One region of the Simplicispira sedimenti genome, then DNA from elsewhere that is predicted to be linked to it. Evidence: predicted binding sites of a transcription regulator. Region 1 holds the regulator's gene; each other region holds the start of a gene.
What was found. Region 1 encodes FNR, which switches genes on or off when oxygen is low (the NO sensors DNR and NnrR bind a similar motif). Its sites were predicted from a motif close to TTGATNNNNATCAA; they were not measured.

Region 1 (4,385 bases):
CAGACGCCTGCTGTGTCAGCCATGCCAGACTCTGCATGGCCACAGCAGCCAGCGCGCCCACCAAGCTGTATCCGAGGATGCGCCCTGCATGGTAGGCGGACAACCTGCGCCAAGGCACGGCACGGTTCGCCCAATGGACGGGTTGTTCAGCCTCTTGGGCGCCCCCCCCGCCGCCCGACACCACCGCGCTGCAAGGGGCGGCACACATGACAAGGCAGTGCGACCCACCCGCAAGCCCCATGATGAGTGCGGTCCAGGCCAGTGAGGAAAGCATGCAGGTGGCGTATTCCGCGAGGAAAGTTAGATGATCCGCGAAAACCGTGCGCGGTTCTTGTCGGCCTGCAGATACCTGTCAAACACCATGGCAATGGCACGCACGAAGTACCAACCCATGGCCGTGACCTCCAAGCCCTCGTTGCTGACCATAACAAGGCCCTGCTGCTCCAGTTCCTTGAGCTGCTCCAGCTCCGACGCAAAATAGTCCCGCACATTGATCAGCCAGGCCTGCTCCAGCGGCTCAAACAGCAGTTCGCCCTGGCACATGATGGCCATGATGACGGCGCGGCGCACCAGATCATCGCGCGTGAGCGCCAGACCACGCACCACAGGCAGACGACCCTGGTTGAGCAGGTCGTAATAGTCTTCCAGTGTCTTGGCATTCTGACTGTAGGTAGCACCCACACGGCCGATGGCGGATACGCCCAGACCGATCAGGTCGCAGTCCGGCTGCGTGCTGTAACCCTGGAAGTTGCGATGCAGCCTTCCCTGGCGCTTGGCCACGGCCAGCGCGTCCTCGGGCAGTGCAAAGTGGTCCATGCCCACATACACATAGCCCGCGGTGCTGAAGGCTTCGAGCGAGCGTGCCAGCATGGACACCTTGGACGACGCCATGGGCAGGTCAGCCCACACGATGCGCCGCTGCGCCTTGAAGCGCTCGGGCAGGTGGGCATAGGCATAGAGGGCGATGCGGTCAGGCCGCAATTCGGCCACCTGGGCCAATGTGCGGTCAAAGGACTCCGGCGTCTGCTTGGGCAGACCGTAAATCAGATCCACATTGACGGAGTCGAAGCCGATGCTGCGCGCAGACTCCACCAAGGAAAACACCTGTTCTGCTGGCTGGATGCGGTGCACGGCCTTCTGCACCTCGGGATCAAAGTCCTGTACGCCAAAGCTCAGACGGTTGAATCCGAGTTCCGCCAGCAGCGCCAGGCGATCCGCATCCACGGTACGGGGATCGACCTCAATCGAGTACTCCCCCCCCGGCACCAGCGTGAAGCTGCTGCGCAGCATCCCCATCAGGTCACGCAGGCCTGCATCGGATAGAAAGGTCGGCGTCCCTCCGCCAAAATGAATCTGGCTGACCATCTGGCCCACACCGCAATGGGCGGTATGGAGATCGATCTCGCGCTGGAGGTAGCGCAGGTACACATCGGCACGGTCGTGGTGCTTGGTGATGATCTTGTTGCAAGCACAGTAGTAGCACAGCGATTCACAGAACGGAATGTGCACATAGATCGACAGCGGCAACGCCTTGCCCACCGGACTTTGGCGGCGCTGCCCAAGGGCAAGCACGTAGTCCTGCTCTCCAAACGCATCCACGAAGCGATCGGCAGTGGGGTAAGAGGTGTAGCGCGGACCGGAAACGTCGTAGCGGGTCAGCAGTTCGGGGGTGACAATTGTCATTGTTATTCCTGGCTAGCGTGCTTAATGTGCACCAGATTGCCCTTGCGACCCTTGATTCCCGTCAAGCATCCGACATCCGAGTGCAGGATTGGATCATCACCAAGCGGATAGGTCATAATTTGACCTATGTCACACCCCGCCCGCATACCCATCGTCCGTTCGTTACCTGATTCCGAAACGGAAGGATCGGCATGCGAGGATTCACAGACACCCCTGCATATGACACCGCAGACCATCAAGGTTGCCTGCTCCAATTGCAATCTGCGTGAGCTTTGCATGCCGCTGGCTCTCTCCGATGAGCAACTGCGACGTATTGACGACGTGGTGGCCGTGCGTCGGAAAATCAAGCGCGGCAGCACCTTGTTCCGCAACGGTGAAGCCTTCACCTCGCTGTTTGCCATACGCACGGGGTTCTTCAAGACCTGTGTCGCGACTGAAGATGGGCGCGACCAGGTCACCGGCTTCCAGATGGCTGGCGAGATCATTGGTCTGGACGGCATCGTCAACGACCACCATACCTGCGACGCCGTGGCACTGGAAGATGCCGAAGTGTGCGTCATGCCCTTCGAGCGCATCGAAGAACTCTCCCGCGAGGTGAATGCGCTGCAGCACCATGTGCACAAAATCATGAGCCGCGAAATTGTGCGTGAGCACGGGGTGATGTTGCTCCTGGGCAGCATGCGGGCAGAGGAACGGTTGGCGGCTTTCTTGCTCAACTTGGTGCAGCGACTGCATGCACGCGGATTCTCGCAATCCGAGCTGATTTTGCGCATGACCCGAGAGGAAATCGGAAGCTATCTCGGCCTCAAGCTGGAGACGGTGAGCCGCACCTTCTCCAAGTTCGTGGACGACGGCATTGTGGAAGTGAAGCAGCGTCACGTGCGGATACTGAGTCCCGAGGCACTGCATCGCATCGTCAACAACCAGGCTGCCTGCCACTGAACCCCTTGCGCCGCGGCAGACTTACCCCACAGGACGCCGCTGCGAACGCGCCACACCGCAGACTTTGCCGCCAGACCTTGGCGCCAGAGCTTGGCGCCACAGCAACAAGCCGAAGCAAAAAAACATCCCGCTCGCTTGGAAAGCCGTTTTTTTGCCGTTAGCATCGACCTGCCAGTGGACATGCAGGTTTTCGCTGGCGCTATTGACCAATCCCCATAAGGAAAATCCGAAAATGGCAACTGCTAAGAAAGCCCCGGCCAAGAGCGCCGCAGCCAAGACCGCTGCTCCCGCCAAGAAGCGCACCCCCAACGCAGCATTCATGAAGGCGCTCACCCCCAGCCCTGCGCTGGCCGCCGTGGTGGGTGCCAGCCCGCTGCCTCGCACCGAGATCATCAGCAAGCTGTGGGTTTACATCAAGGCCCAGAAGCTGCAGGACAGCGCCAACAAGCGCATGATCAACGCCGACGCCAAGCTCAAGCCCATTTTCGGCAAGGATCAGGTGTCCATGTTTGAAATGGCGGGCCTGATTGGCAAGCACGTCCAGTAAGGACGGCCCCTCCGAGAAGAAGCCGGCTCTGTCGGCTTTTTTGTTGGCCACAAGCAACAATATGCCCCTTGAGCCGCATCAATTTGAATGCTAACCAATCTCGTTTGGCTTAACATTCTCTTGCGAGTTCCTGCATAGCCAAACCTCCGCGCCAGCCATTGCCCTCTCGCCTCTTTCACTGCATGCGTTCAATCGCCTGCAGCCATGTGCATTGCTCTTACCCATGGAGGCCCGATTGGCATACCCCCCCGTGCAGCGCAACCCGAGCGCGCAGCAGTTTTCTCTCACACCCCCCTCGCCACTGCGATTGCTGCCGCTGGCCATTCTGATGCTGGCGGCGTCCCTGGACGTGCAAGCCCAATCCGCCGACGCAGACCGCAGCCTGGCCCCGGTCACGGTGCGTGAACGCGCCGAGGCCGCCGAAGGCAAAGACAGTGTGCGCGCCACCGAGACCACCATCGGCAAGGGCAAGCAGCAGTTGCGCGACATCCCGCAGTCGGTCACCGTGGTGACCGAACGCCTGATCGATGATCGCAACCTCGACACCGTCAAGGAAGCACTGAAAAACACCGCAGGCATCACCTTCCTGGCAGCGGAAGGCGGCGAAGAAGACATTCGCCTGCGCGGCTTTGCCCTGCAAAGCACGGGCGACATGTTCATCGACGGCATGCGCGACCCAGCGTTCTACGAGCGCGATACCTTCAATCTGGATCGCATGGAAGTGCTGCGCGGCTCCGCCTCCATGCTGTTTGGGCGTGGATCGACCGGCGGCGCCGTCAACCAGGTGAGCAAGGCACCGCGACTGATCGACACCCACCAGGTGGACCTGACGCTGGGCAACCACGCGTACCGCCGTGTCACTGGCGACTTCAACTGGCACACCGGCGAAAACGCCGCTTTGCGCATCAATGCCATGGCCACCAAGGCCAACAACAACGGCGCGGGCAGCAGCCTGGACAAGAACGGCATTGCAGGCACCTACGCCTGGGGTATCGGCACGCGCGACGAGTTCGCCGTCAGCCTGTACCACCTGGACAACAACAACGGCATGAACTACGGCATGCCCTGGATTCGGCCCACAGCCAACGCTGGCGTGGCCGACACCACGCTGTTGCCGCTGGATCCTGCCAACTACTACGGCGCGAAGAGCGACTACAACGATGGCAGCGCCAGCATGGTGACCCTGTCCCATGTGCACCGGTTTGAAGGCAGC
Region 2 (4,385 bases), on a different contig from region 1:
GCGTGAGGGTGCCGGTCTTGTCGAACACCACCGTATCCACCTGCGAGAGCGATTCAAGGGCCTGCAGGTTGCGCACCAGCACCCCGCTGCGCGCCAACGCTCCAGCCGCAGACAACATGGCCACCGGCGTAGCCAGCGACAAAGCGCAAGGACAGGTCACAATGAGTACGGCCACCGCCACCATGAGCGCGCGCGCCGGATCGGTGGGCCACCACCAGGCCGCCGCCAACGCCGCTGCGAGCAGCACCAGCACCAGAAAGGGCCGCGCAATGCGATCGGCCAACTGTGCCAACCGGGGCTTTTGCGTGGCGGCACTTTCCATCAAGGCGACGATCTGGGCAAACCGGGTATCTTCTCCCAAGCCCTCCACCTGCACCAGAACTGGCGATTGCAGGTTGAAGCTGCCCGCCACCACCTTGCTGCCCGGGCCACGCTGCACGGGTGTGGATTCACCGGTCAACAGTGCCTCGTCGGCCAATGTGCGGCCTTCGATCACCTGCCCGTCGGCTGCAAAGGCCTCGCCCGGCAGTACGCGCACCACGTCGCCCACTTGCAGACGACGCACGGCCACGCGTTCGAAATCGCCTCCATCGGTACGGCGCAACACGCTGGGAGGCAAGCGATTGAGCACCGCCTCCAGTGCGCCCGCGGTGCGGTCGCGCAGACGCGTCTCCAACCAGCGGCCGGTGAGCAGAAAGAAGACAAACATGGTCAGCGAATCAAAATAGACCTCGTGACCAAACACACCTTCCGGATCGAACGTGCCGATCGAGCTCACGACAAAGGTGATGAGCATCCCCAGTGCCACCGGAAGATCCATGCTGATGCGCCTCAGCCGGATATCGCGCAGGGCGCTTGAAAAGAACGGGCCGCAGGCAAACAGGACCACCGGCAGACTGATGACCCAGGAGGCCCAGCGCAGCAAGCGCTCCATCTCCATGGACAGATCGCCCGGTGCTGCCACGTAGGCAGGCCACGCATACATCATGACCTGCATCATGCAAAAACCCGCCACCAGCCAGCGCCACAAGGCCTGGCGGTGCTCGCGCTGGCGCTGGTCGCGCGCCTGCGCGTCCAGCGCAGGCAAGGCACGGTACCCTGCCTGGCGCAGCGCCTGCATCCATACCGACGGACGTGTGTGGTCCGGCTGCCAGACCACGCGGGCGCGCTGGGTGGCCGCACTGACATCGGCGCGCTGGACCCCGGGCACGCGGCACAGCGCCTCTTCAATGGTCAGGGCACATGCAGCGCAGTGCATGCCTTCAATGACCACATTCGACTCCCAGGCGCCGGGATACCGATCCCGCCCCTCCTGCGCCGAACATTCCCGACCAAACGACGGCCACTCCTGCGGATCGTCCAGCAAGACCTCATCGGCCGAGCCATCCGGCGCATCTGCGCCCTTTGCCGGGTATGGGTCGCCAGGACGCATATCCAGTGCCGGGGCAAGAATCTTTGACATGGGGCAAGCTTACAGTTACTTAGCCTCCAGATATTTGACCACGGTCAATTTAAAACACGTGTTTTTTACTCTAATCAAGTTTTTCAGCACAGAGGATTCACCATGTACCAACGCATTCTGATTGCCACAGACGGCTCCAAGCTCTCGGACAAGGCGGTTCAGGACGGGCTGACGCTGGCGGCACAATGCGGCGCAAGCGCTGTGGCACTCAAGGTGGTGCCGCGTTACCCACGCAGCTACTTTGAAGGCGGCATGCCCGTGGATCCCAGCGATGTGCGCCGGATCGAAAAGCAGTGGGCCGACGCGGCCCAGGCCGAAGTCGATGGAGTCAAGACCCGGGGGCAGGCCCTGGGCGTCAACGTGAAGGCCGTCGTTGCCAAGTCCGACCTGGTGGCGGAGGCCGTGATCGCCGCCGCCAAGAAGCACAAATGCGACCTGATCGTGATGGCCTCGCACGGCCGCAAGGGCATCAAGCGCCTGCTGCTGGGCAGCGAAACCCAGCATGTGCTGACGCATTCGCACATTCCGGTGCTGGTATTGCGATAAAAAACGGCTTCAACGCTTATCCATCAAGCGCTGACAGCTATATTTTCAATAGAAAAACGGGCCTTCAAGGCCCGTTTTTCTAGGGAATTTGTGGACGTTCAGGCGAACAGCCCCTTGTACTGCTCGCGCAGCAGGTTCTTCTGCACCTTGCCCATGGTGTTGCGCGGCAGCTCCGGCACCACGTAGCACTGCTTGGGAATCTTGAAGTTGGCCAGCTGCGACTTGAGCTGCGTCACGATGGCCTCGGGCTGCAGCACCGCGCCGGGCTTGGCAATCACCACCGCCACGCCCACCTCGCCAAAATCCGGGTGCGGCACGCCCACCAGCGCGCTCTCGGCCACGCCGGGCAGCTCGTTGATGTAGCCCTCGACCTCGGCCGGATAGACGTTGTAGCCGCCGCTGATGATCAGGTCCTTGCTGCGGCCGACAATGCGCACGTAGCCGCGCTCGTCCACCACGCCCACATCGCCGGTCTTGAACCAGCCATCGGGGGTGAACTCCTCGGCCGTCTTCTCGGGCATGCGCCAGTATCCCTTGAACACGTTGGCGCCGCGCACCTGGATATTGCCGGTCTCGCCCACGGCCAATGCCTGGCCGTCGTCCCCCACCACGCGCAGGCCCACGCCGGGCAGCGGGAAGCCCACGGTGCCGCCACGGCGCTCGTCCTGGCCGCCATGGCGCGCATCCGCCGCATAGGGGTTGGAGGTGAGCATGATGGTCTCGCTCATGCCGTAGCGCTCCAGAATGGTGTGGCCCGTGCGCTCCTGCCAGTCGCGGAAGGTTTCGATGAGCAGCGGCGCCGAGCCCGAGATGAACAGGCGCATGTTCCGTGCGGCCTCGCGCGTGAGCGCGCCCTCGCCCAGCATGCGCACATACAGCGTGGGCACGCCCATGAACACGGTGGCACGCGGCAGCACGGCAATCACGGCCTTGGGGTCGAACTTCGCCAGCCAGAGCATCTTGCTGCCGCCCAGCAGCGCCGCGTGGATGGCCACGAACAGCCCGTGCACATGGAAGATGGGCAGCGCGTGGATCAGCACGTCGTCCCGGCGCCAGCCCCAGTATTCATTCAGCATCACCGCGTTGGACAGCAGGTTGCCGTGCGTCAGCATGGCCCCCTTGCTGCGGCCCGTGGTGCCGCTGGTGTAGAGGATGGCGGCCAGGTCGTCCGCACCCTTGCGCGCCGCCTCGTGCGTGTCGGCATGGTGCGCCGCGCGCTCCAGCAGGCTGCCGTCGCGGTTCTCGCTCAGCGTGAACACATGGCGCGTGCCGGCCGTGAAGGCGATCTTCGACACCCAGCCGAAATTGCCCGGCGTGCACACCACCACGGCGGGCTCGGCGTTACCGATGAAGTACTCGATCTCGGCGCTCTGGTAGGCCGTGTTGAGCGGCAAGAAGACATAGCCCGCGCGCAGCGTGGCCAGGTACAGCAGCAGGGCCTCGACCGACTTCTCCACCTGCACCGCCACGCGGCTGCCGCCCGGCAGACCCAGCGAGGCCAGCAGGTTGGCGATGCGGCTGCTGGCGCGGTCGATGTCGCGCCAGGTGTAGTACAGCGGCGTGCCATCGGGCGCCGTGGTCTCGATGGCCGTGGCGTCCAGGTCGGCGGGAAAGGCCGCGCGCAGGGCGGCGAACAGGCTGTCGTTGCGGAGTACGGTCATGGTGAAGGACGGGTCCGTCAGAAGGCAGGAGGACGTTTGGCGAGAAAGGCGTGGATGCCCTCGCGGTGCTCGGCGCTGTCGGCGTAGGCATAGGGATCCATGCCATCGGATGCTATTGTTTTGATAGCTGCCAACGATTTACCAGTAAGCGCTGGAGGCATTTTTAGTGCCCGAAGTGTCTGCTTGTTCAGGCGCGCGGCCTGCGGTGCCAGCGCGGCCACGCGCTGGGCTGTGCCCAGGGCGTCGGCCTGCAACAGCTCGTCGGGCACCACGCGGCTCAGAAACCCGCGCGCCAACATGTCGGGCGAGCTGAAGGTGGCGGCTTCGAGCAGCATCTGGCGTGCCGTCAGTTCGCCCACGGCGCCTGCCACCAGCTGCGCCTCGCGCGGCGCCATCGGAAAGCCCAGGCGCGCGATGGGCGCGCCAAAGCGCGCACCCGTGGCGGCAATGCGGATGTCGCAGCAACTGGCAATCTCCACACCCGCGCCCATGCAGGCGCCAGCGATGCGCGCGACGATGGGCACGTCGCAGGCCAGCATGGCCGAGAGGCCGCCCCAGACATCGTTCTCATGGAAATCGCGCAACTGCGCCGCATCGAAGCGGAAAGCCGGGTATTCGGAGATGTCGCCACCCGCGCAGAACGCGCCATCCGCGCCTTCGATCAGCACGCAGCGCGCTTCTGTATTGCGCTGGATGCTCTCGAAAACAGAGCGCAA
Region 3 (4,385 bases), on a different contig from region 1:
GGGGGCGTGATCTGGGGCTGCGCGTGCTGGGCGAGCGCTTGCTGGATGTGCCTTGGCTTTACCGGGGCGACGGGATGGATGCAGGGTTGATGTGATTTGCTATTAAAACTATAGCTATTGGCGCTTTATTCATAAGCGATAAAGGCACTTTTCTCCGCGCTCATTGCGAACGCCTTGTTCTCTCAAGGGGGCTGGTTCTGCGTGCTCTGGGCGCCAGGCCACGCAGTACCTCCAGCCGGTTGGGGGGAGCGTCTGGGGCCAGAAAATCGGGAATGGTGCCATCGTCTCGCCGTGGCCGCGACAGAAATTCCACCGGCCATTCGGTGATTCTTTGCTCCCGGACATGCACATAGCATCCCGGCTCGTCCTCGTCGATGTATTCACGCTGCAGCACCAGGGCCAAGGGCTCCTCGGCGCCCATGGTGGCGCGGTAAAAGGCGTCGGCTTCTTCAAAGGTCTCGAACGCGTAGAAGTAGTCGTTGCCGTCGGCTTCATCGGGCGCGCCGCGTTCCGGGTGGCACCACACACGGTATTCCAGCACGGCATCCCAGACCAACCCACCGCCGGAAAAACAGCTTGCGGGGTAGTTGCCGACTTTGGCTGGGTTCAGTACCGCTGGGTATTGCATGGATCAGATCCTGTACGGCTGCCGGGTCAGCTTGAGCGAGAAGCCGCATTCCAGTGAAGAAGCGAGGCGTTGCCTTCGTTTAGCGACACTTCGTCGCCCGATCCGTATGTGACCTCTAGTACCAGCTCAAGCCGTGCCGGGCCTACGAGCCAGACAATCCGGGGCTTGAGTTCGGCTATTGCAAGCCACTTTTTTCTTGTGTTCTCGCTCACTTTGACGGTGCGCGGAGTGAGTGCAAGCTGCTGTAGCTCAGAAGCCAGCCTCCAAAACTCAAAGGCGGACTTCTTGACCTCCCCGAGGATTCGGTACCGAGAAGGGTCGTGGGGTGAGTGCGCCGCGAGATCAAATGCCCAGCCGCTGGGCTGTGTGCCAAGTAGGTGCTTTGGCCAGCTGAAGTCTCTGGCGAGGCGGCCAACAGCAGCGAATGTGATCACTGGTTCGCGCCAAAGCGTGATCGGGCGAGGAACCTCGCTTCGGGAGCCTTCCCAGAACAAGGGTTCGGTTGCGGTGCTCATGGCCGCCCGGTAGCGTCCACCGCCAACGTCAAAGACAGTCCCTTTGTTGATGGCGTCAAGGCAGTCAATGCCGTCGATTTCGGCGATGTCAATGGAGTCCGAGCGAAATCCAGCCTCTGCGTATTGTCGACCGTGGTCATGGCAGTAGGCAGGGAGCCAGGAGCTTGTGAGGCGGCGCTTGAACTCGTCGAAGGAAGCGGGTTCAGATAGGGCTTTTGATTTCATGTGCTTACGTTTGCATGGCGGGTGCATGAACAGGGATCACAAGCCCGCTCACTCCGCCTCCCAGTACACCAGCACCTTGAGTGCCCGCTCGGGCTGGGCGTCGGCAAAGGTGGCGGGGTTGGCCAGGCGCTCGACGAATTGCAGTGTGGGTGCCTGCTCCTGCACCTGCTGGTGCAGGAAGGCGCTGTCCAGTTCGGGGGCGTTCAGGCACAGCAGGGCGTGGCCGCCGGGGGCCAGCAGGTCGGGCAGGCGGCGCAGCAGGCGCGCGTAGTCCTTGGTGGCGACGAAGCTGCCTTTCTGGTAGCTGGGCGGGTCGATGATGACCAGGCCGTAGGGGCCATGGCGCGTGATCTTGCCCCAGGAGCTGAAGATGTCGTGGTCCCAGAACAGGGCGCCGGCCTCCAGCCCATTGAGCCGGTGGTTCTGCCGCCCCGTGGTCAGTGCGCCCCCGGCCATGTCCACGTTGACCACCTGGGCCGCGCCTGCGCGCAGCGCTGCCACCGAAAACGCGCAGGTGTAGGCAAACAGGTTGAGCACGCGCAGGCCGGGGTGCTGCGCGGCGTGGCGCTGCACCCAGCGGCGGCCTTCAGCCATGTCCAGGAACAGGCCGTGGTTCTGCCCGCGCAGCACATGCACCAGGTAGCGTGCGCCGTCTTCCTGCACCACATGCGGTTCGGGCACCTGGCCTGCCATGGTGCGGGTTTCGCGTTGCTGCGGGTGGCGGCACTGGTACACCCAGTGCAGTGCGGCGCCGGGTGCCAGTGTGGCCCAGCGCGCTTGCAGGGCCTGGTGCACGGCGGCCAGCAGGGCGTCGTCGGCGGGTTCAAAGCTGGTGAACACCCACACGGGCGGGTAGGCGTCCAGCGTCCAGCCTTCGCAGCCGGGGTGCAGGCCGCCACGGCCATGGAAGATGCGGCAGGCCTCGGTGGGCAAAGGGGTGGCGGCAATGGCGTCGAGCAGGGCTTGCATGGCGGTGGGGCAGGGGGTCACAGGGCGCGCAGCACGGCGCGCACGGGCGAGGCGTCGGCGGTGCTCAGCTTGAGCGGCAGGGCGATGAGTTCGTAGTCGCCCTCGGGCACCTCGTCGAGCACCAGGTTTTCCAGCACGCGCAGATCGCGTTGGCGCAGCACCTGGTGGCTGGGCAGGTCGGTGCTGTCGGCGGGGTCCACGCTGGGCGTGTCCAGGCCCACCAGCAGCAGGCCGCGGTCGGCCAGGTGCTCCAGCAGGGCCGGGGCCAGGGCACGGAAGTTGGCATCCCAGTGCGTGGGCGCAGGGTGTACTCGCGTGCGCACCAGCAGGCGCGGGGGCAGCGGGTCGCTCAGGGCATGGGCCAGGTCGGCCACCTGTACCAGCGCGGCGTTGCCGCGGGCGTGCACCACGCGGCAGGGGCCCAGAAAGGGCTCCAGCGCCAAGGCGCCCACGGCGGCTCCCTGGGGGTCGTAGTGCAGCGGCGCGTCGGCATGTGCGCCCAGGTGGGTGCTGAGGGTGAGCGCGCCCACGTTGACGGCGCACCCTGGGCCCAGGCTGCTGGTCCAGTGCAGGCGCAGGGGCGTGTCGCCGGGGTACACCGGCGTGCCAGGGTGCAGGGCGGGGGAGATGTCCCAAAGGCGAGGCATGGGGCATTATCCCGCGCGCCCCGGTGGCTTGATCCAGCGCAAGACTGCACGGGATGGGGCGGCGGTACGTCTTGCCTGGAAAGAGGCGTCCGCCTACAATTCGCAAATAATAATGGTTTTTATTTAGAACATTATGGACGCAGTGATTCCCCTGGCCGCTCCGGCCCCCGTGGTGACAGGTGAGGCCGGTCTTGCCGACCTGCCCCTGCGCACCAATGCCTGGGTGCAGGGCCTGCACATGGAAGCGGCGGCCGAAGACGGCGACCTGTTGCTGCGCCTGCTGGAGATCGGTTTCCTGCCCGGCGAGCGCGTGCATGTGGTGGCGCGGGCCTTTCCGGCGGGCGAGCCCATGGCCGTGCGTGTGGGGCGCACCACCTTTGCGCTGCGCAAGCGCGAGGCGGCGCTGGTGCGCATCAGCACCACGCCACCGATGCAGGGCGCTGCGGCATGAGCGCGCACCGGGCCGTTCTCCAGCGGGCTCGCACCGTCATGCAAAGCACGGAGGCCAGCCAGTGAGCGCCGCTGCCATGCGCCTGGCCCTGCTGGGCCATCCCAACTGCGGCAAGACCGCCCTGTTCAACCTGCTGACCGGCAGCCGCCAGAAGGTGGCCAATTACGCCGGGGTCACGGTCGAGCGCAAGGAGGGCGTGCTCACCACGCCCGCGGGCAAGGCCGTGCGCGTGCTGGACCTGCCGGGTGCCTACAGCCTCAACGCCCTGAGTGCCGATGAGGCCGTGACGCGCGACGTGGTCACCGGCCAGCGCGCGGGTGAGGCCGCGCCCGACCTGCTGGTCTGCGTGGTCGATGCCACCAAGCTGCAACTGGGCCTGCGCATGGTGCTGGAGGCGCGCGCCATGGGCCTGCCCATGGTGGTGGCGATGAACATGAGCGATGCCGCGCGCCGCCAGGGCATCGCCATCGACCGCGCGTTGCTGGAGCGCGAACTGGGCATGCCCGTGGTGGAGACCGTGGGCATCCGCAAGGACGGCGCGAGTGCGCTGGTGCAGTGGCTGGACGGCTGGCAGCCCGCCGGTGGTGCCCAGGCGTCTGCCTGGCAACCGCAAGGCCCGGCGCAGGTGCTGCAAACGCAGCAAGAGGTGCGCCGCATCCTGCGCCTGGCGGTGTGCGAGCCTGAAGGCCTGCTGCGGCGCGACGATGCCATCGACCGCGTGGTGCTGCACCCGCTGTGGGGCATGCTGGTGCTGGCGGCCACCATGTTTTTGATGTTCCAGGCGGTGTTCAGCTGGGCCGCCGTGCCCATGGACGCCATCGAGTCCGGCGTGGGGGCGGTGGGCGAGTGGTTGCAGTCGCAATTGCCCGAGGGCCTGCTGCGCAGCCTGCTGGTCGAGGGCATTGTGGCCGGGGCCGGGGGCGTGCTGGTGTTCCTGCCGCAGATCGTCA

Region 2: the regulator FNR is predicted to act here: its motif matches at 1,497-1,510, upstream of MJ602_RS09220 (universal stress protein).
Region 3: the regulator FNR is predicted to act here: its motif matches at 3,013-3,026, upstream of MJ602_RS09980 (FeoA family protein).

The regions. Positions count from the first base shown of each region.
Region 1 is NZ_JAKVIJ010000004.1:36,620-41,004, forward strand. Features, by position in the region: gene MJ602_RS05750 (sulfite exporter TauE/SafE family protein) at 1-274, opposite strand, end outside; gene hemN (oxygen-independent coproporphyrinogen III oxidase) at 301-1,683, opposite strand; gene fnr (fumarate/nitrate reduction transcriptional regulator Fnr) at 1,903-2,625, shown strand; gene MJ602_RS05765 (SWIB/MDM2 domain-containing protein) at 2,858-3,172, shown strand; gene MJ602_RS05770 (TonB-dependent receptor) at 3,501-4,385, shown strand, end outside.
Region 2 is NZ_JAKVIJ010000007.1:38,937-43,321, forward strand. Features, by position in the region: gene MJ602_RS09215 (heavy metal translocating P-type ATPase) at 1-1,462, opposite strand, end outside; gene MJ602_RS09220 (universal stress protein) at 1,565-2,008, shown strand; gene MJ602_RS09225 (malonate--CoA ligase) at 2,107-3,669, opposite strand; gene MJ602_RS09230 (enoyl-CoA hydratase/isomerase family protein) at 3,687-4,385, opposite strand, start outside.
Region 3 is NZ_JAKVIJ010000007.1:193,327-197,711, reverse strand. Features, by position in the region: gene MJ602_RS10005 (FAD-dependent monooxygenase) at 1-95, shown strand, start outside; gene MJ602_RS10000 (GCN5 family acetyltransferase) at 161-628, opposite strand; gene MJ602_RS09995 (hypothetical protein) at 655-1,368, opposite strand; gene MJ602_RS09990 (class I SAM-dependent methyltransferase) at 1,417-2,337, opposite strand; gene kynB (arylformamidase) at 2,355-2,984, opposite strand; gene MJ602_RS09980 (FeoA family protein) at 3,118-3,435, shown strand; gene feoB (ferrous iron transporter B) at 3,512-4,385, shown strand, end outside.